Regions from separate parts of the Streptomyces alboniger genome, predicted to be linked through region 2. Evidence: riboswitches for the same ligand, from Rfam matches in the RefSeq annotation. Region 2 holds a riboswitch; the other holds the start of a gene.
The links. Region 2 has a riboswitch for S-adenosylmethionine ahead of CP975_RS09385 (aminotransferase class V-fold PLP-dependent enzyme). Riboswitches for the same ligand answer to the same signal wherever they lie in the genome.
Positions count from the first base shown of each region.

Region 1: another riboswitch for S-adenosylmethionine. It lies ahead of thrC (threonine synthase); the one in region 2 lies ahead of CP975_RS09385 (aminotransferase class V-fold PLP-dependent enzyme).

Region 1 covers NZ_CP023695.1:3,592,008-3,601,872, forward strand. The annotation lists gene groL (chaperonin GroEL) at 1-1,224, opposite strand, end outside; gene CP975_RS15775 (cold-shock protein) at 1,543-1,746, opposite strand; gene CP975_RS15780 (ubiquitin-like small modifier protein 1) at 2,168-2,443, opposite strand; gene thrC (threonine synthase) at 2,540-3,844, opposite strand; SAM riboswitch class I at 3,862-4,011, opposite strand; gene CP975_RS15790 (glucosyl-3-phosphoglycerate synthase) at 4,183-5,127, shown strand; gene CP975_RS15795 (alpha,alpha-trehalose-phosphate synthase (UDP-forming)) at 5,181-6,605, shown strand; gene otsB (trehalose-phosphatase) at 6,660-7,532, opposite strand; gene CP975_RS15805 (DUF3263 domain-containing protein) at 7,552-7,797, opposite strand; gene CP975_RS15810 (ABC transporter substrate-binding protein) at 7,807-9,072, opposite strand; gene CP975_RS15815 (SIS domain-containing protein) at 9,282-9,865, shown strand, end outside.
Region 2 covers NZ_CP023695.1:2,120,823-2,130,687, reverse strand. The annotation lists gene qcrB (cytochrome bc1 complex cytochrome b subunit) at 1-455, shown strand, start outside; gene trpD (anthranilate phosphoribosyltransferase) at 608-1,672, shown strand; SAM riboswitch class IV at 1,773-1,890, shown strand; gene CP975_RS09385 (aminotransferase class V-fold PLP-dependent enzyme) at 2,077-3,459, shown strand; gene CP975_RS09380 (Lrp/AsnC family transcriptional regulator) at 3,507-3,788, opposite strand; gene CP975_RS09375 (rhomboid family intramembrane serine protease) at 3,785-4,519, opposite strand; gene CP975_RS09370 (hypothetical protein) at 4,677-4,916, shown strand; gene CP975_RS09365 (NYN domain-containing protein) at 4,951-6,300, shown strand; gene CP975_RS09360 (C40 family peptidase) at 6,594-7,640, shown strand; gene CP975_RS09355 (C40 family peptidase) at 7,850-8,881, shown strand; gene CP975_RS09350 (hypothetical protein) at 8,929-9,865, shown strand, end outside.

The DNA.
Region 1 (9,865 bases), 1.5 Mb from region 2:
GCCCTCCTCGACGGCCGCCTTCGCGTTGCGAACGGCGTCCTCGATGCGGTGCTTGCGCTCCTTGAGCTCGACCTCGGTCGCGGCACCGGCCTTGATGACGGCCACGCCGCCCGCGAGCTTCGCCAGGCGCTCCTGGAGCTTCTCGCGGTCGTAGTCCGAGTCGCTGTTCTCGATCTCGGCGCGGATCTGGTTGACGCGGCCCTGGACCTGGTCGCTGTCACCGGCGCCGTCGACGATGGTCGTCTCGTCCTTGGTGATGACGACCTTGCGGGCGCGGCCGAGCAGGTCGAGACCGGCGTTCTCCAGCTTGAGGCCGACCTCCTCGGAGATGACGGTGCCACCGGTGAGGATGGCGATGTCGCCGAGCATGGCCTTGCGGCGGTCACCGAAGCCCGGGGCCTTGACGGCGACGGACTTGAAGGTGCCACGGATCTTGTTGACGACGAGCGTGGACAGCGCCTCGCCCTCGACGTCCTCCGCGATGATCAGCAGCGGCTTGCCCGACTGCATGACCTTCTCCAGCAGCGGAAGGAGGTCCTTCACGTTGGAGATCTTGGAGTTGACGATCAGGATGTACGGGTCGTCGAGCGACGCCTCCATACGCTCCATGTCGGTGGCGAAGTACGCCGAGATGTAGCCCTTGTCGAAGCGCATACCCTCGGTGAGCTCCAGCTCCAGACCGAAGGTCTGGGACTCCTCGACGGTGATGACGCCTTCCTTGCCGACCTTGTCCATGGCCTCGGCGATCAGCTCGCCGATCTGGGTGTCGGCGGCGGAGATGGAGGCCGTGGAAGCGATCTGCTCCTTGGTCTCGACATCCTTCGCCTGCTCGAGGAGGGCACCGGAGACGGCCTCGACGGCCTTCTCGATGCCGCGCTTGAGGGCCATCGGGTTGGCACCGGCGGCCACGTTGCGCAGACCCTCGCGCACCAGGGCCTGGGCCAGGACGGTCGCGGTCGTCGTGCCGTCACCGGCGACGTCGTCCGTCTTCTTCGCGACCTCCTTGACCAGCTCGGCGCCGATCTTCTCGTACGGGTCCTCGAGCTCGATCTCCTTGGCGATGGAAACACCATCGTTGGTGATCGTGGGGGCGCCCCACTTCTTCTCGAGGACGACGTTGCGACCCTTGGGGCCCAGGGTCACCTTGACGGCGTCGGCGAGCTGGTTCATGCCGCGCTCGAGGCCGCGCCGTGCCTCCTCGTCGAACGCGATGATCTTGGCCATGTGAAGTGGTCCTCCCGGACAGGGGTGGCATGCTCCGGATCGACGTCGGTGCCCGCGACGGACGGCCTGCAAACCTTGTGGTTCCTTGCCCCACTCGGCCTGCGGACCTCACCGGCCCGATCCAAGTTCTGTCACTCTCACTGGGAGAGTGCTAAGCCCAATGATTAGCACTCGACCCCTGCGAGTGCAAGCGCCTCTCCCGGATCCCCGGAGGCGCTCCGGTCCTACCCGCGGGCGCGCGGGCGCACACGAGGGGCCCGTACCCCCATGGGATACGAGCCCCTCGCGATGCTTGCTTCGGTGGTCGGTCGCGCCGAGCTAGACGGCGAGCTTGACCATGTCCGCCTGCGGACCCTTCTGGCCCTGCGAGATCTCGAACTCGACTCGCTGACCTTCTTCAAGGGTGCGGTAACCGTCCATCTGGATCGCGCTGTAGTGGACGAAAACATCCGCACCACCGTCGACCGCGATGAAGCCGTACCCCTTCTCCGCGTTGAACCACTTGACGGTGCCCTGAGCCATGCCTAACTCCCCTATTACTGGCCCTTGCACAGGACCGCACTTCGCGGACCCGGGTCAGACCTCACCCCCCACTGGTTGGGGGTGTGCGCCGGAACGCGTCGACCGCCGCTGAATGTATCTGTCCAACTGCCCTCTGCAACAGGTCAATCGGACGAGAATTCTGAGCACCCGCGAACGGGAATATGCGGAGAATTCGCCAGAAGCCGGGGCAAGTCGGGCCCGACAAATGGCACATGCGACTCAAAAGGGTGGCTCGCTTTGGCTGCTTCTTGTCGACTCCGGGCCGAGTTCGTATATGCGCTCGGCACAAACGGAGAAGCGCCTTTCCCAACTGTACCGCGCTCAACCATCCAGAATTGCCCCCTCCGTTTGTCTCCCGGAGGGGGCAATTCTGGTTACGCAGGAAAGTTGCGGAAATAGATCATCCGCCGGCGACCGCCGGAATGATCGAGACGCCGGCGCCGTCCGGAGTGGCCGTCTCCAGGCCCTGTTCGAAGCGGACGTCGTCGTCGTTCACGTACACGTTGACGAAGCGCCGCAGCTTGCCCTGGTCGTCCAGGACACGGGCGGCGATGCCGGTGTGGTTCTTCTCCAGATCGGCGATGACCTCACCGAGGGTGCCCCCCTCGGCGACGACCTCGGCCTTGCCGCCGGTGTAGGTGCGGAGGATGGTGGGGATACGAACGTTCACGCTCATGGGGTTCACCTCAGAAATACGGGGATGGGGGCGCCCCGTCAGGGGCGCGGGGAACTGCGCGACCAGCCACAGCCGTCCCGCAGGGAAGCAACAACCTCAGTTGGCGAGACCCGCGGAGCGAAACGCCTCAAGGCTCGGCTTGATGGTCGCGGTGGCCTGCGACGTCTCAGCGACAGCGTCCAGCGTCTTCAGGCCGTCCCCGGTGTTGAGCACGACCGTGGTGAGGGACGGATCGAGCAGCCCCGCCTCGACGAGCTTCTTGGTGACGCCCACCGTCACACCGCCCGCGGTCTCCGCGAAGATCCCCTCGGTCCGAGCGAGGAGCTTGATCGCGTCGACGACCTGCTCGTCGTTCACGTCCTCCACGGCCCCGCCCGTGCGCCGCGCGATGTCCAGCACGTACGGCCCGTCCGCGGGGTTGCCGATGGCCAGCGACTTGGCGATCGTGTTCGGCTTCTGCGGGCGCACGACGTCATGCCCGGCCTTGAACGCGGCCGACACGGGCGAGCAGCCTTCCGCCTGGGCGCCGAAGATCTTGTAGGGCTTATCGGCCACGAGGCCGAGCGCGATCAGCTCCTTCAGACCCTTGTCGATCTTCGTGAGCTGCGAGCCCGAGGCGATCGGGATGACGAGCTGATCCGGCAGCTCCCACCCCAGCTGCTCGCAGATCTCGTACGCGAGGGTCTTGGAACCCTCGCCGTAGTACGGCCGCAGATTGACGTTGACGAAGCCCCAGCCCTCGCCCAGTGGGTCGCCGATCAGCTCGGAGCAGAAGCGGTTCACATCGTCGTAGTTGCCCTCGATGCCGACGAGTTCACCGCCGTAGACCGCGGCCATGACGACCTTGCCCTGCTCCAGGTCGTGCGGGATGAACACGCAGGACCGGAAGCCGGCGCGGGCGGCGGCGGCGCCGACGGCGCCCGCGAGGTTGCCGGTGGAGGAGCAGGAGAGGGTGGTGAAGCCGAAGGCCCTGGCCGCTTCGAGCGCCTGCGCGACGACACGGTCCTTGAAGGAGTGCGTGGGGTTCCCGGAGTCGTCCTTGACGAACAACTTGCCCTGCTCGACGCCGAGTTCACGCGCGAGGTTGTCGGCCTTGACGAGCTGGGTCCAGCCGGGGTTGAGGTTCGGCTTGTCGGCGACGTCGGCGGGGACGGGCAGGAGCGGGGCGTAGCGCCAGATGTTGGCGGGGCCCGCCTCGATCCGCTTGCGCAGGGCTTCCGGGTCGCCGAGGGGAAGGTCGTACGCGACTTCGAGGGGTCCGAAACACTCGGCGCAGGCGAAGATCGGGCCGAGCGGGAACGTGGTGCCGCACTCTCGGCAGGAGAGTCCCGAAGCGGGCCCGAGGTCTACGGAAGAGACGGAAGAGGTGGTGCTTTCGGTGGCGACGGTCTGCACAGCCATGGAGGCGAGGCCCTTTCTCCTCATCTTCCCCGCGGCGCATCTCGCCGCGAGACGGAATTGGCACCTTCCCGAGCCGGGAGCCTCGCGGCGCTGAACTGCGCACGAGACCGGCTGGAGGGTTGCCGGGGCTTCAACGGGCCGTATCCCTCTGCCCCTCTGGATGAGCGGTATTCGATTGTGGGTTTCAGTTGTCTGTGGGTTTCAGTTGTCGATCTCACGCGACGGCGACCCCGACATGCGATGGTCACCGGCGTTGTTCAAGACTGTAACCGAAGCCCTGGACCCTTGAGATAGTCGTCCGAACCGCGAGATGGATCACATACGGGAGGACTCCGACCGTGCTGGAAGAGGCCGAGCGCTGGCTGAGCAGGCGTTCCTGGTCGGTCGCCGACCGCCCGCTGGACCGGCTGGCCGCGGCCAAGCGCGCGTCCGGCGCGTCGGTGAGCGTCGTGCTGCCCGCGCTGGACGAGCAGGCGACGGTCGGCGCGATCGTCTCCGAGATCCGCCGCGAGCTGATCGAGAAGACCTCGCTGGTCGACGAGCTTGTGGTGATCGACTCCGGTTCCTCGGACCGTACGGCGCAGGTGGCCCGGGAGGCGGGCGCCAAGGTCGTGCACCGGGACGAGATCCTGCCGCGCATCGCGCCGCTGCCCGGCAAGGGCGAGGTGCTGTGGCGCTCGCTCCTTGTGACGAGCGGTGACATCGTCGCGTTCGTCGACGCGGACCTGAGGGAGTTCTCCGCGGACTTCGTCTCGGGGATCGTGGGCCCGCTCCTGACCGATCCCGACGTGGCCTTCGTGAAGGCGATGTACGACCGTCCGCTCGGCGAGGCGACCGGCCAGGGCGGCCGGGTCACCGAGCTGATGGCGCGCCCGCTGCTGAACATGCACTGGCCGCTGCTCGCCGGGTTCGTCCAGCCGCTGGGCGGCGAGTACGCGGCCCGCAGGTCCCTCCTGGAGCGGCTGCCGTTCCCCGTCGGGTACGGCGTGGAGCTGGGCCTGCTCGTCGACGCGCTGCACACGGTCGGCCTGGACGCGCTGGCGCAGGTGGACGTCGGCGTACGCAAGCACCGCCACCAGGACGGGCAGGCGCTCGGGCGGATGGCGGCGGCGATCTACCGGACGGCGCAGGTGCGGCTCGCGCGCGGGCACCTCGTACGCCCGGAGCTGACGCAGTTCGAGCGGGGTGAGCGGGGCTTCGTGCCGCGGACGTACGCGGTGGACACGGAGGAGCGGCCGCCGATGACGGGCATCGCGGAGTACGCGCACCGACGCGTGGCGTGAGCGCCTGACGGTCGTACGTTTGCCCGGCCCCGGGACGGGCTACGTTTTGCCACATGGTGTCCGAGCCCCGAACAGCAGCAGCGCAGGTACTCGTCGCGTCCAACCGCGGCCCCGTCTCGTACTCCGTGGGGAAGGACGGGGAGCTGACCGCCAAGCGCGGCGGCGGCGGTCTCGTCTCCGGGCTGAGCGCCATCGGTGACTCCCCCGAGGACCCCGCCGCCCTGTGGGTGTGCGCGGCGCTCGGCGAGGGCGACCGGGAGGCGGTGCGGCGCGGCGTCGGCGAGCCGGGCGTGCGGATGCTCGACATCGACGCGGGCTCGCGCGAGGGCGTGCACGCGGCGGCGTACAACGGCATCGCCAACTCGGTCCTGTGGTTCGTCCACCACATGCTGTACCAGACGCCGCTGGAACCGGCGTTCGGCCCGGAGTTCCGCGCGCAGTGGGCGGCGTACGAGACGTACAACCGGGCGTTCGCCGAGGCGCTGGCCGCGGAGGCCGCCCCCGGGGCCTCGGTCCTCGTGCAGGACTACCACCTGACGCTGGTGCCCGGGATGCTCCGCGAGCTGCGCGACGACGTGCGGATCGGCCACTTCTCGCACACCCCGTGGGCGCCGGCCGACTACTTCCGGATGCTGCCGGACGACGTGGCCGAGCAGGTGCTGCGCGGGATGCTCGGCGCCGACCGGCTCGGGTTCCTCACCGGGCGCTGGGCGGACGCGTTCACGGAGTGCTGTGTGCGGCTGCTCGGCGGGACGTCGGGGACGCGCATCGGGGTGCACGGCCTCGGTGCCGACGCGGACTTCCTGCGGGAGCGTTCGCGGCGGGACGACGTCGAGGAGCGGATGGCGACGCTGCGGGAGCAGATCGGCGAGGGCCGCAAGGCGATCGTGCGGGTGGACAGGACGGAGCTGTCCAAGAACATCGTGCGGGGCATGCTGGCCTACCGCGAGCTTCTGGAGACCCGCCCCGAGTGGCGCGAGCGGGTCGTCCACGTCGCCTTCGCCTACCCCTCGCGGCAGGACCTGGCGGTGTACCGGGAGTACACCGCGGAGGTCTCGCGGGTCGCCGAGGAGATCAACTCCACGTACGGGACGCCCGGCTGGACGCCGGTGATCCTGCACGTCGACGACGACTTCGCGCGCTCGCTCGCGGCGTACCGGCTCGCGGACGTGGCGCTGGTCAACCCCATCCGGGACGGCATGAACCTCGTCGCGAAGGAGGTGCCCGTCGTCTCCGACGAGGGGTGCGCGCTGGTGCTCTCGCGGGAGGCGGGGGCGTTCGAGGAGCTGGGCGAGGACGCGATTCCGGTCAACCCTTATGACGTGACAGCGACGGCGGAGGCGTTGCACGCGGGGCTTTCTATGCCGGTCGGGGAGCGGGCCGAGCGGACCAAGCGGCTCGCCGCGGCGGCTACGGCGTTGCCGCCCGCGCAGTGGTTCCTGGACCAGCTGCACGCGCTGACCGGCGATCGTCCCTAGACCGCCGCTTCGCGGCGGGTGTCTCCCACCCACCCACCCGTTTGCCCCGCGCTATCAGGCTAGGTGGCGTGCGAGGGCGTTGAGGAGAGCCACCACTCCGCCGGGGCCGTCCACCACCAGGTCGGCCCGGTCGGAGAGTTCCGTGACCTCCGCGCTGCCGCTGCACACCAGCAGGCCCGCCATGCCGTCCGAGCGGAGCTTCTCGACGGCGGCGAAGGCGGGCAGGTCGCCCAGGTCGTCACCGGCGTAGAGCACGGACTCCGCGCCGACCTCCCGCAGGTACGCGGCGAGGGCCACGCCCTTGTCCATGCCCGGCGGGCGCAGCTCCAGGACCATGCGGCCCGGCTCGACGATCAGGCCGTGCCGGTGCGCCAGCTCGGCGAGCGGTGCGCGCAGCGCGTCGAAGGCGGCCTGCGGGTCCCGCGCGCGGCGCGTGTGGACCGCCACCGCGCGGCCCTTCTCCTCTATCCAGGTGCCGCGCCAGGCGTCGATCGCGTCGAGGAACCCGGGAAGCTCGGCGCGCACGGCAGCGACCCCGGGGTGCGGCTCGGCCGCCTGGACGGTGCCGGTGACCGCGTCCCAGCGCTCGGCGCCGTAGTGCCCGAGGACCACGAGGTGTTCGAGGCCCGGCACGCCCGCGAAGCCGCCGTAGCGCACGGCGACGCCCGCCGGGCGGCCCGTGACCACGGCGACGGACCGCAGGCGCGGGGCGAGCGCGGCGAGCGCGGGCACGGCGTCCGGGTGGGCGCGGGCCTGCTCGGGGTCGGGCACGATCGCGGCGAGCGTGCCGTCGAAGTCGAGGGCCACGACGGACCGGTCGGGCCGCGCGAGAAGCGCGGCGAGGCCGTCCCGCCCGGCGGACGTCACGGGTTCGGGCAGGCCGGGACGTCCGGCCCGGTCGGGCTGCGCGTACGTAGGGTCACCCATGGGCCCGACCTTAACCGCGTCAGCGCTCGTCGCGCCGTGACTCCCGTACCCGGCGCAGTCGATTGACCGTAATCGGGTCGTGCGCGAGGGCGCGGGGGTCGTCGAGGAGGGCGTTCAGGAGCTGGTAGTAGCGCACGGGGACCATGCCAAGCTCCTCGCGGACGGCACGTTCCTTGGCGCCCGGACCCGGCCAGGCGCGCCGTTCGAGGGCGAGTACGGCGCGATCGCGCGCGGAGAGGCCCTCAGCGGGTTCCTGGTCGGTCATGCGGCCACGCTATTCCGCGTTCTCCGCGGTCGCCGCCTTGTTCTGGATCTGGCCGAGGATCGAGGAGGGGTTGCCGTTCTTGTCGACGGTCCTGCCGATGTTCTGCTTGATGGACGCCGAGACCTGCGCCCACGACGTCTTGCCCACCGGGTAGAGCTGCGAGGTCGGCAGCTCCTTGAGGAACTTGCCCAGCTCGGTGTGGCCGCGGTCCTTGGCCATCGCCTCGGAGGCGGAGTTCGTCACGGGCAGGATGTCGTACTCGTTGGAGAAGTCGAGCACGTTCTTCTCGCTGTAGACGTAGTCGAGGAACTTGCCGGCCTCCTTGCGGTGGCCGTTCTGCTTGAACGCCATCATCCAGTCGGCGACGCCCATCGTGGCCTGCGCCTTGCCGTTGACGCCGGGCGCCGGCACCATGCCGAACTTCACGCCCTTCTTGGCGGCCATCTTCATCAGCGTGGGGTGGCCGTTGAGCATGCCGACGTCGCCGCGCGAGAACGCCGCGAACGCCTCGGCGCGGTTCATCTTGGCGGGGGGCGTCGGTCCGGTCAGGCCCTTGCCGACGAGTTCGTCCCTGAGCCAGGCGAACGTCTTGGCGTTCTGCTTGGAGTCGATGTCGTACGAGCCGACCTCGTCGGTGTAACCGCCGCCGCCGCTGAGCATCCACATCAGCGTCTCGGCGGGCGCCTCCTCGGGACCGAGCGGCAGCGCGTACGGGATCTTCACGCCGCGCGCCTTGAGCGCCTTGGCGGCGCTCTGGAGTTCGCCCCAGGTCCGCGGCGGGGTGAGGTGCGCGTCCTTGAAGAGCTTGGTGTTGTAGAAGAGCAGGCGCGTGGAGGAGGCGAACGGCATGCCGTACTGGATGCGGTGGACCTCGCCGGCCCGGGCGAGCGGGGTCATGAAGTCGGCCTGGGTGGCGATGGAGAGCAGCTCGTCGGCCTCGTAGAGCTTGTCCTGCGCGGCGTAGTCGGCGTACGCGCCGATCTGCGCCAGGTCAGGGGCCTCGCCCTTCTTGACCATCTCCTTGACCTCGCGGTCCACGTCGTTCCAGGAGTGGACGGTCACCTCGACGTCGATGCCGGGGTTGTCCTTCTCGAACCCCTCGACGACCTTGGCCCAGTACTTCTTGGAACTGTTCGCCGCCGAGTCGCCGTAGTCGGCGGCCACCAGTTTGAGGGTGACGTCACCGGAGTCGCCCGGGCCGCCGCAGCCGGCGAGAACGCCCGCCATGCCCAGTACGGCCACCGCCGCGGTCAGTCCTGTCACGCGCCGCTGCACAGCTGTCCCACCCTCGTTGCTTTCGCGCACCGGGGCCGGTGCGCCCCACCGCTGTCGAACTGCGATTTTCCCCCGAGTTTCCCCCGGGTCCGAACACAAGGTCTACACCAGCCCAGTATCACTTGTGCAACGGGCGGCCATTGCAGCCCCCGCCCCCGGCCTGCTAAGCACGTCACGTTCACGTCCCGCACGACGAGGAGCCTTGCCGCATGTCGCGTACCGCAGCAGAAATAGCCACTCAGCCCGCCTGCTGGCACCGGGCGGCGGAGGCGGCGGCCTCCTTCACGGGGTTCCCCGAGCCGGGTGAGCGGGTCGCCGTCACCGGGTGCGGGACGTCGTGGTTCATGGCGATCGCGTACGCGGCTCTGCGCGAGGCCGCCGGACAGGGCGAGACGGACGCCTTCGCGTCGTCGGAGTTCCCGGCCGGGCGGCGCTACGACCGGGTGGTGGCGATCACCCGGTCCGGCACGACGACGGAGGTCCTCGAACTGCTCGGCCGGCTGAAGGGGACGGTCCCGACGCTCGCCCTGACCGCCGACCCGAAGACCCCGGTGATGGACGCGGCGGACGCGGTGGCGGTCCTGGACTGGGCGGACGAGCGGTCGGTCGTCCAGACCCGCTTCGCCACGACCGCGCTCGCCTTCCTGCGGGCCGGGCTCGGTGACGTCCCGGGCGTGAAGTCGGTGGCGCAGGCGGCGGTGGACGCGGAGCTGGCGGTGACGGAGCCGCTGCCGGACGCGGTGGTCTCGGCGGAGCAGTGGACGTTCCTGGGGCGCGGCTGGACGTACGGCCT
Region 2 (9,865 bases):
TCATGCTCATCGGTGGTGGTAACGACCTGTGGGCCACGCACTTCCACCTGTCGCTGAACGCGATCACCTGGTTCGTCCGGATCTTCTTCTTCGCCGGACCGGTCATCGCCTTCATCGTCACCAAGCGGATCTGCCTGGGTCTCCAGCGCCGCGACAAGGACAAGGTGCTGCACGGCCGCGAGTCGGGCATCATCAAGCGCCTGCCGCACGGTGAGTTCATCGAGGTCCACGAGCCGCTCGACCAGGGGCAGCTGCACACGCTCACCGCGCACGAGCAGTACGCGCCGGTCGAGATCGGCCCGACGGTCGACGAGAACGGTGTCGAGCGCAAGGTGTCCGGTACGCAGAAGCTCCGGGCCAAGCTCTCCAAGGGCTACTACGGGGAGGACAACCAGATCCCCAAGCCCACCGCCGAGGAGTACAAGGAGATCACCAGCGGCCACGGCCACCACTGATCGCCTGAAGGTCTGACCAGATCGCCACGGCGAGAGCCCCGTCCAGTTCATGGACGGGGCTCTTTGCCGTCCCGGCGGCTGGATAGGGTGGACCCACCCGACGTGTCGGGTTCCTCTCTTCCCTGTCCGACGGACGAACACCAGGAGCGGCCATGAGCGCTGTGACCCCCGCAGGAGGCACTACCGCGGCGGGCCGTTCCTGGCCCGACGTGCTGAACGGCCTGCTCGACGGGCGCGACCAGAGCGCCGACGACACGGCCTGGGCCATGGACCGCATCATGCGCGGAGAGGCCACCGACGCGCAGATCGCCGGGTTCGCGGTCGCGCTGCGGGCCAAGGGGGAGACCGTCGAGGAGATCTCCGGTCTCGTACGCGCCATGTACGCGCACGCCCGGGTCATCGACGTGCCGGGGCCCAGCGTCGACATCGTCGGCACGGGCGGCGACGGCGCGAAGACCGTCAACATCTCGACCATGTCCGCGATCGTCGTCGCGGGCACGGGCGCGAAGGTCGTCAAGCACGGCAACCGCGCCGCCTCCAGCGCGTCCGGCGCCTCCGACGTACTGGAGAAGCTCGGCGTCAACCTGGACCTCTCGCCGCAGCGGGTCGTCGAGGTGGCCGAGGAAGCGGGCATCACGTTCTGCTTCGCGGTGAAGTTCCATCCGGCGCTGCGCCATGTGGCCCCCGCCCGCAGGGAGCTGGGGATCCGCACGACCTTCAACTTCCTCGGTCCGCTCACCAACCCCGCCAAGGTGCGGGCCCAGGCCACCGGGGTCGCCGACGCGCGCGTCGCGCCGATCGTCGCCGGGGTGCTCGCCGAGCGCGGCTCGTCGGCGCTGGTCTTCCGCGGTGACGACGGGCTCGACGAGCTGACGACGACGGCCACCTCACGGGTGTGGGTCGTGCGGGACGGAGCGGTGCGCGAGGAGGCCTTCGACCCCCGTGACGTCGGCATCGACCTGGTGCCCGTCGAGGCGCTGCGCGGCGCGGACGCCTCGTACAACGCGGAGGTCGCCCTGCGGCTGCTCGACGGCGAGAGGGGGCCGGTGCGGGACGCCGTGCTGCTGAACTCGGCGGCGGCGCTGGTCGCCCTCGAACCGACCGACGCGCCCCTGGTGGAGCAGATCCGCGCCGGCATGGAGAAGGCGGCCAGGGGGATCGACTCCGGGGCCGCGAAGAAGGCCCTGGAACGGTGGGTGGCGGCCAGCAACCGCTGACCCTCCCGCCCGTTTCCCGCTCACCCGTGTGACGCAAGGCGCAGTCCGGATTCTGGACTGCGCCTTGCGCGTCGAAGATCGTGTGGCAGGATGCTGGACAGGTCATGAGTGACAGCGACTACGGCCCCGGCCCGCTGTCCGGCAACCCTCCGTCCGTGGCGGGGTGCCCCGGGTGAAGACCAGGTCGTACGCAGCAAGGCGTATGGCAAGCGCGGACCCCTCGCAACCCTGGGGTCCTGGTCCTCAAGGGAGCAGTCTCGTGAGCAAGCGAATGTGACAGGGCTTCTACGCCCCGCCTCCGCACACCCTTCTCCACTCTTCTCCCGCGCCGTCGACGCAAGTCTGATGCAGCTCCGACGCAGCTCCGGCGCGGTGAATTCGCCTGCCTCTCACGGGAGTTCGCCATGTCTGTTTCCGCCGTCGCCGCCGATTCGTCCGTCTGCGCCCCGCTGGCCGTCCTCGGCCGGGACGTCACCGTGCCGCTGGTCACCGGCGGCGAGGTGACGTACGCCGCGCTCGACTACGCGGCGAGCGCACCGGCGCTCCAGCGGGTGTGGGACGACGTGGCCGCGTACGCGCCGTACTACGGCAGCGTGCACCGCGGTGCCGGGTACCTCTCGCAGCTGTCGACCGACCTCTTCGAGAACTCCCGTACCACCGTCGCCGAGTTCCTCGACTGCCGCGAGGACGACCAGGTCGTCTTCACCCGCTCCACCACCGACTCGCTGAACCTGCTGGCAGCCGCCCTGCCCGCCGACTGCCAGGTCTTCGTCTTCGAGACCGAGCACCACGCCTCGCTGCTGCCGTGGCGGGACGCCCGCGTCACCTACCTCAACGCGCCGCGCACCCCCGGCGAGGCCGTCCGGACCCTGGAGCGCGCCCTGGCCGACCGCGATCCCCACGGGCCGGCCCTGGTCTGCGTCACCGGCGCCTCCAACGTCACCGGTGAGCTGTGGCCGGTGCGCGAGCTGGCCGCCGCCGCGCACGCCCACGGCGCCCGGATCGTGCTCGACGCCGCGCAGCTCGCCCCCCACCACCCCGTCTCCGTACGGGAGTTGGACGTCGACTGGGTCGCCTTCTCCGGGCACAAGCTGTACGCGCCCTTCGGCTCGGGCGTCCTCGCGGGCCGCTCCGACTGGCTGCGCGCGGCCGAGCCCTACCTCGCGGGCGGCGGTGCCTCGCGGAAGGTGGCGCGACGCCCCAAGGAAGCAGGCGGCGGCGTGGACGTCGAGTGGCACGACACCGCGGCCCGGCACGAGGCCGGTTCGCCGAACGTCATCGGCGTCTACTCCATCGCCTCCGCCTGCAAGGCGCTCACCGAGGCCGGCTTCGACGAGCTGGTGGCCCGCGAGCGGCACCTGATCCGCACGGTGCGCGAGGGGCTCGCCGAGGTGCCCGCCGTCCGGGTGCTCTCGCTGTTCGGCGACGACGCGCCGCGCGTGGGCGTCATCTCCTTCGTCGTGGACGGCTGGAACAGCTCGCACTTCGCGGCGGCGCTCTCCGCCGAGTACGGCATCGGCGTACGCGACGGCCTGTTCTGCGCCCACCCGCTCGTGCGCACCCTGCTCGGCGGCGAGTCCGACGAGCCCGGCGAGTGCGGCGCCCCTGAGGCCGCGCCCGGCGAGAAGTCGCTCAACGCGATCCGCGTGAGCTTCGGCGCGGGCACCCCCGACGAGCACGTCGAGCGTTTCGTACGCGCCGTCAAGGAGCTGGTGGCGGACGGCGCGCGCTGGAACTACCGCACCGAGGACGGGCGTTGCGTGCCGGACACCGACGCCGCCGTCTGACCCCGGGCAGCCGTAGCCGGTCGCGGACCCTCATGGAGTCCGCGCGGCTACGAGTCGAGGCCGATCGCGAACGCCGCCTCAAGGTCGTGCTGCGAGTACGTGCGGAACGCGACATGCGTGTCGGTCGCCTCCACGCCGGGGATCTTGCTGATCTTCCCCGGGATGACGTCCGCGAGGTCGTCGTGGCGCGGCACGCGGACCATCGCGATCAGGTCGTAGGTGCCGGTCACGGAGAAGACCTCGCTGACCGAGTCGAGCGCGGCGATCGACTCGGCGATCTCCGGAATCCGGTCCACGCTGGTCTTGATGAGCACGATCGCGGTGATCACGGCTGGCTGTCTCCCTCGATGGCCGGTACTGCTGTGGCCTTCACTCTAGTCCTCCGTACAGACCATCCCCAGGCGTAGAGGAACCCGAGCGAGAAGCCCACCAGGTGTGCCAGATACGCCACCCCCGTCCCCTTGCCGCCCTGCCCCGCCGCCAGCCACTGGAGCGTCACCCAGAACGGCAGCACCACCCATGCGGGAAAGCGCAGCGGCAGGAAGAAGAGGAACGGGAAGAGGCTGGTGACGCGTGCCTTCGGGAAGAGATAGAGGAAGGCGCCGAGGACGGCGGAGATCGCCCCCGAGGCCCCGACGAGCGTCTGACCGGACCCCGCGTGCGCCGCGGCGTAGGCGAGGAGGGCGAGATACCCGCAGCTGACGTAGAAGAGCGCGTACGGGAGGTGCCCCATCCGTTCCTCGACCATCGCCCCGAAGACGTACAGGAACAGCATGTTCCCCAGCAGATGCACCCAGCTGCCGTGCACGAACAGCGCGGTGAACGGGCCGAGCGCGGCGCGCGGGACGCCGCTGAACAGCTCGGCGGGCACCACGCCCCAGCGCTCGAAGTAGGCCTGTTGCGCGGCGAGCAGCCGGTCGCCGGTGCCGTAGGCGGGATTGAACCCGGAGACCGGCGAGATCACGAAGACCAGACAGCAGACGGCGATCAGTCCGTACGTCACCGGGGCGGACCGGCCCCTGAGCAGCCGGGCCGCCTTCGGACCCCATGCTTTGATCATGGACAGAGCATGACGTAACGGACGGTACTCGTACAGACCGCCATGCCGCGACGGACGCCGCCGCATGGCGCCCCTTACAGGCCTTAGGGTTACGGGCAATGCGCACCACGGAAAACCGCGTACGTACCACGGCCACCGACGAAAGCGAACAGCCACGATGACGGTTCCCCTGCCGACGGACACCACCCGGTGGCGCTGCACACTCTGCGGCAATCTCACGCGTTTCGACGTGACCCGGACGTCGAAGGTCGTCGAGTATGTGCATCTCGACCTGGCCGGTGAGTCGAACATCGAAGAACGCGAGGTGGTCAGTGAGACCATCGAGTCGGTGCGCTGCCGCTGGTGCAACGCGGTGGATCAGGTGGAACTCGTCGACAGGCCGGGCACCGACTCCTGAGGGAGCGGGGCCCGCACAGCTAGTGGGGTGACGGATGGTGGAGAGCGCAGGCGGGGAGCCGGACGACGGCACCGCTGAGGTGCTCGACCGTCCGCTGCCCGACGGGGTGCGCCGAAGGGTCGTACAGATCGTCTCGGACGGCTTCGGCGGGCTGACCCTGGCCGAATTGCCCGCCCAGCTGCGGCAGTACGCCCGCTTCACGCCCACCCGGCGCGCGAAGTTCGCGGGCAACGCCATGGCGGCGGCGCTGGAGGGCGACACCCTCTTCCGCCAGCGCATCGGCGAACGCCTCAGGGAGGCGCAGCCCGAGCTGGCCGGCGCCCTGGCCGCCGGCTCCCCGCCCCCGGCCGCCGACCCCCTGGACGTGGCCGCCGCGGCCTATGTGCTGCGCCCCCCCGGTTGGGTGAAGCTCGTAACCGCCGCCGGCGAGGAGGCTCAGCGCGCCGACGCCGAGCGCGCCGACGAGGAGACCAGGGCCGAGCTGGACCGGCTGCGCGAGGAGCTGGCCGCCGCGCGCGGGCAGACCAAGGCGGAGACCGAGCGGCTGCGCGCGGAGCTGGAATCGGCGCGCAGGGAAGCCGAATCGATGCACCGCAAGCTGCGCGGGGCGCTCAGCGACGTCAAGCGCGGGGAGGCGGCACTGCGCAAGGCCACCGCCGAGACCGAGGCGGTCCGCGCCGAGGGGCAGGCCCAGCTCTCCGCCGCTGAGAGCGAGGCGCGCCGGCTCAAGGCGCGGCTCGGCGAGACCGAGGCCGCTCTGGAGGCCAGCCGCAGGGCGGCGCGCGAGGGACGCAGCGTCGAGGACATGCGGCTGCGACTGCTGCTCGACACGGTCCTGGAGTCGGCCCAGGGGCTGCGGCGCGAACTGGCCCTGCCGCCCGTTTCGGTACGGCCCGCGGAGACCGTCGACGCCGTCGAGCCCGGCCGGATGTCGCCCAAGGACATCGCCGCCCGCGCGCTCTCCGAGAACGACCCGGCGATCCTGGACCAGTTGCTGGCCCTGCCGCAGGCCCATCTCGTCGTCGACGGCTACAACGTCACCAAGACCGGCTATCCGACCATGCCCCTGGAGAAGCAGCGGCTGCGGCTGCTCGGCTCGCTCTCGCAGCTCGCCCTCCAGTCGGGGGCCGAGGTCACCTGCGTCTTCGACGGGGCGGAGCTGGCCGCTCCGGTGCTGCTCGCGCCGCCGCGCGGGGTGCGGGTGCTCTTCTCCAAGCCGGGTGTGACCGCCGATGAGCTGATCCGTCAGCTGGTGCGCGCGGAGCCGCCGGGCAGGCCCGTGGTCGTCGTCTCGACCGACCGCGAGGTGGCTGACGGGATCGCCAAGGCGGGGGCGCGGCCGGTGGCTTCGGCGGTGCTTCTGAAGCGGCTCTCGCGGGGCTGACCCGGCGCGGCTTTCGCGGGGCTAAGGAGTGTCAAGTAACTCCTGGGCTCTATGCCCGAATTGGGCGTCACCTCGTGTGACCTAGCGCCAGAAGTTCATTACTGGCTGTGCGTTATCGGTAAAGAATGCGCTTCGCGACCGATTTTTTGCTGATGAGATTTGAACTGATCACAAGAAGGTCACTAGGGTCACCCCTCGAACCCCCGCTCGGTTGATCACCCATCCGGGGTGGCGGCGGTGGTACCCGCCCGCCGCGTCTCGGTAGGCGGCTGGAGGAAGAAGGAGCCGCCCGCGTGGCGTCCCACCGTCGACCCAAGCAGCCGAGCCGCACTCGCGTGACCGTGCTCACCGCGACCGCCGCCGCTGCCGTGGCCCTCACCTCGCAGGGTGCCGCCCAGGCCGCGCCGAAGCCGGGCAAGGACGAGGTCAAGTCCAAGGTCGACAAGCTCTACGAAGACGCGGAACGGGCCACCGACAAGTACAACGGGGCCAAGGAGAAGCAGGAGAAGCTGGAGAAGCAGATCGGCGCTCTCCAGGACAAGGTCGCCAGCGGCCAGGAAGAGCTGAACGACCTGCGCGACGGCCTCGGTTCGATGGCGAGCGCCCAGTACCGCTCCGGCGGCATCGACCCCTCCCTCCAGCTCTTCCTCTCCTCCGACCCGGACGACTACCTCGACAAGGCGTCCACCCTGGACCAGCTGAGCAGCCAGCAGGTCGACTCGCTCAAGAAGATCCAGAAGAAGCAGCGGGACCTCGCGCAGCAGCGCAAGGAGGCCGCGGGCAAGCTCGACGACCTCGCGGACACCCGCACGGAACTCGGCAAGAAGAAGCGGGAAGTCCAGGCCAAGCTCGGCGAGGCGCAGAAGCTCCTCAACACGCTGACGGCCAAGGAGAAGTCGGACCTGGCCGCCAAGGAGAAGCAGCGCGCGAGCCGTGCCGCCGACCGCGCCGCCGACAAGCCCGCGGACCTCGGCAAGGAGACCCCCGCCTCCGGCCGCGGCGCCGCCGCCCTGAGCGCCGCCGCCACCCAGACGGGCAAGCCGTACGTCTCCGGCGGCACCGGCCCCAACTCCTACGACTGCTCCGGGCTCACCCAGTGGGCGTACGCGCAGGCCGGTGTCTCGATCACCCGGACCACGTACACGCAGCAGAACGACGGCACGAGGCTCGGCCGCGGCGAACTGAAGCCCGGCGACCTGGTGTTCTTCAACAACCTCGCGCACGTCGGCCTCTACGCGGGCAACGGCCAGGTGCTGCACGCCCCGAAGCCGGGCGCCGTGGTGCGCTACGAGTCCATGGAGTACCTCGGCGACTTCCAGTTCGGCGTCCGCGTCAGCTGACGTCAGCACGCTTGCCGCACCGTCCGAACGGGCGAATTCCGGCAACCGCCGCTGACCCCGCGCCCCGCTGATGACCTGCGTCTGAAGCGGGGCGTCGGGCTGTCCGCACCCCCGCGGGTCGTTGGCCGCCACGCAGTCGCACGGCTACTGTCGGCGCGCATTCCCCCGGAGACCTGGGGGTCCGTCAGCGGAAGGGAGAGCGGCTACCCGTGGGGTCCCATCGCCGTCCCGCAGAGCCCGGCCTCGACCGGAGCACGCGCGTCACCGTCCTCTCGGCGGCGGCGGCCACCGCGGCCGCCGCCCTCGCCGCCGTGCCCGCGGGCGCCGCGCCGCAGGACAAGCCGTCCGACACCCGGGCCACGGTGGACCGGCTGTACGAACAGGCCGAGCAGGCGACCGAGGCGTACAACAAGGCCGATGAGCGCGCGGACAAGCTGCGCGCGCAGGTCGAGCGGGCCCGGGACAGCATCGCGCGGGGCCAGGAGCGGATCAACCAGATGCGCGGCGCACTCGGCGCGCTCGCCGGAGCGCAGTACCGCGAGGGCGGCATCGACCCCACCCTCCAGCTGATGCTCTCCTCCGACCCGGAGGGCTACCTCGACAAGGCCACCGCCCTGGACCGGGTCAGCACCCGGCAGGCGGGGCAGCTCACCGACCTGCGGCAGGCCCAGCGCGGCCTCGCGCAGCAGCGCACCGAGGCCGGGCGCAAGCTCGCCGAGCTGGAGAAGAGCCGCGCCGTCGTCGCCCGCCACAAGCGCCTCGTCGAGAACAAGCTGGCCCAGGCGAGACGGCTGCTCAACTCCCTGCCGAGCGAGGAGCGCGAGGCGTACGACAGGTCGTCGCGCTCCGGTGCCGGACGCGCCGAGCTGCCCGAACTCGGCGGTGCCCCGTCCTCCTCGCGGGCCGCCGCCGCCATCGCCGCCGCCAGGTCCGCGATCGGCCGCCCCTACGTGTGGGGCGCCAACGGGCCCTCCGGGTTCGACTGCTCGGGCCTCATGCAGTGGTCGTACGCCCAGGCGGGCGTCGGTCTGCCCCGCACCTCGCAGGCCCAGCGGTACGCCGGGCGGCAGGTGCCCCTGGCCCAGGCGCAGCCCGGCGACCTCGTCACCTACCGCGACGACGCCAGCCACATCGGGATGTACATGGGCAACGGCCAGGTGGTGCACGCCCCCTACCCCGGTGCGCCGGTCCGCTACGACCCCGTCGGCATGATGCCGGTCTCCTCCGTCACACGCGTCTGACTCCGACCGGAGCCCGGTCGCCACCGCCCCGTACGATCGGGCAGGTGGTGGCTGGTCACAGGCGTGGGTCGTGGGTGGTGGCGCTGTGTCTCGCGCTCTGCCTCGCCGTGCTCGCCGGCTGCGGCGGCGACCCGGTCCCGGACTCCGCCGCGGGTGAGGTGCGCAGGCTCCTCGAACGCCGGGCGCACGCCGTCCTCGACGGGGACGAGAAGGCGTACGAACGGACCGAGCGGGCGGCGGCCGGCGCGGCGGATCTCTTCGCGAACGTCCGCGGCATCCCGCTGGCCGCCTGGGAGTACCGCCTGAACCACCTCGACCGCGACGGCTCCCGGGCCACGGCGGACGCCGAACTCCGCTACCGCGTCGAGGGCCACGACCGCGCCCCGCTCATCGCCGAGCGCACCCTCTCCCTGGAACGGCACGGCGGGCGCTGGTACGTCACCTCCGAGCGGCCCGCGGAGAACGCCGGTGAGCAGCTGTGGGACCAGGGGAGGGTGCGGGCGGTGCGGGGCGGCCACAGCCTCGTCCTCGGCGTCGGGCGAAGCGTCCAGGAGCTGCGCGGCTACCGCGCTCTCGCCGACCGGGCGGTGCCCGCGGTGCGGGCGGCCTGGCCGGGGGAGTGGCCGGGGAAGGTCGTCGTGGTCGTGCCCCGGTCCCTGAAGGGCATGGCGGGCCTCCTCGGGGCGCCCGCCGCCGGCTACCGGGGGATCGCGGCGGTCACCACGGGCGAGGCGGGCGGCTCCGGGCGGGCCCCCGCGGACCGGATCATCGTCAACCCCGAGGCGTACGGCGTCCTCGGCAACTTCGGCAAGCAGGTCGTCCTGACCCACGAGACGGCCCATGTGGCGACCCGCGCGCAGACGTCACCGGCCACCCCGCTCTGGCTCTCCGAGGGCTTCGCGGACTGGGTGGGCTACCGCGGCACGGGGCGTACCGCGCCGCAGGCCGCCCCCGAACTGCGGCGGGCGGTACGGCGCGGAGAGC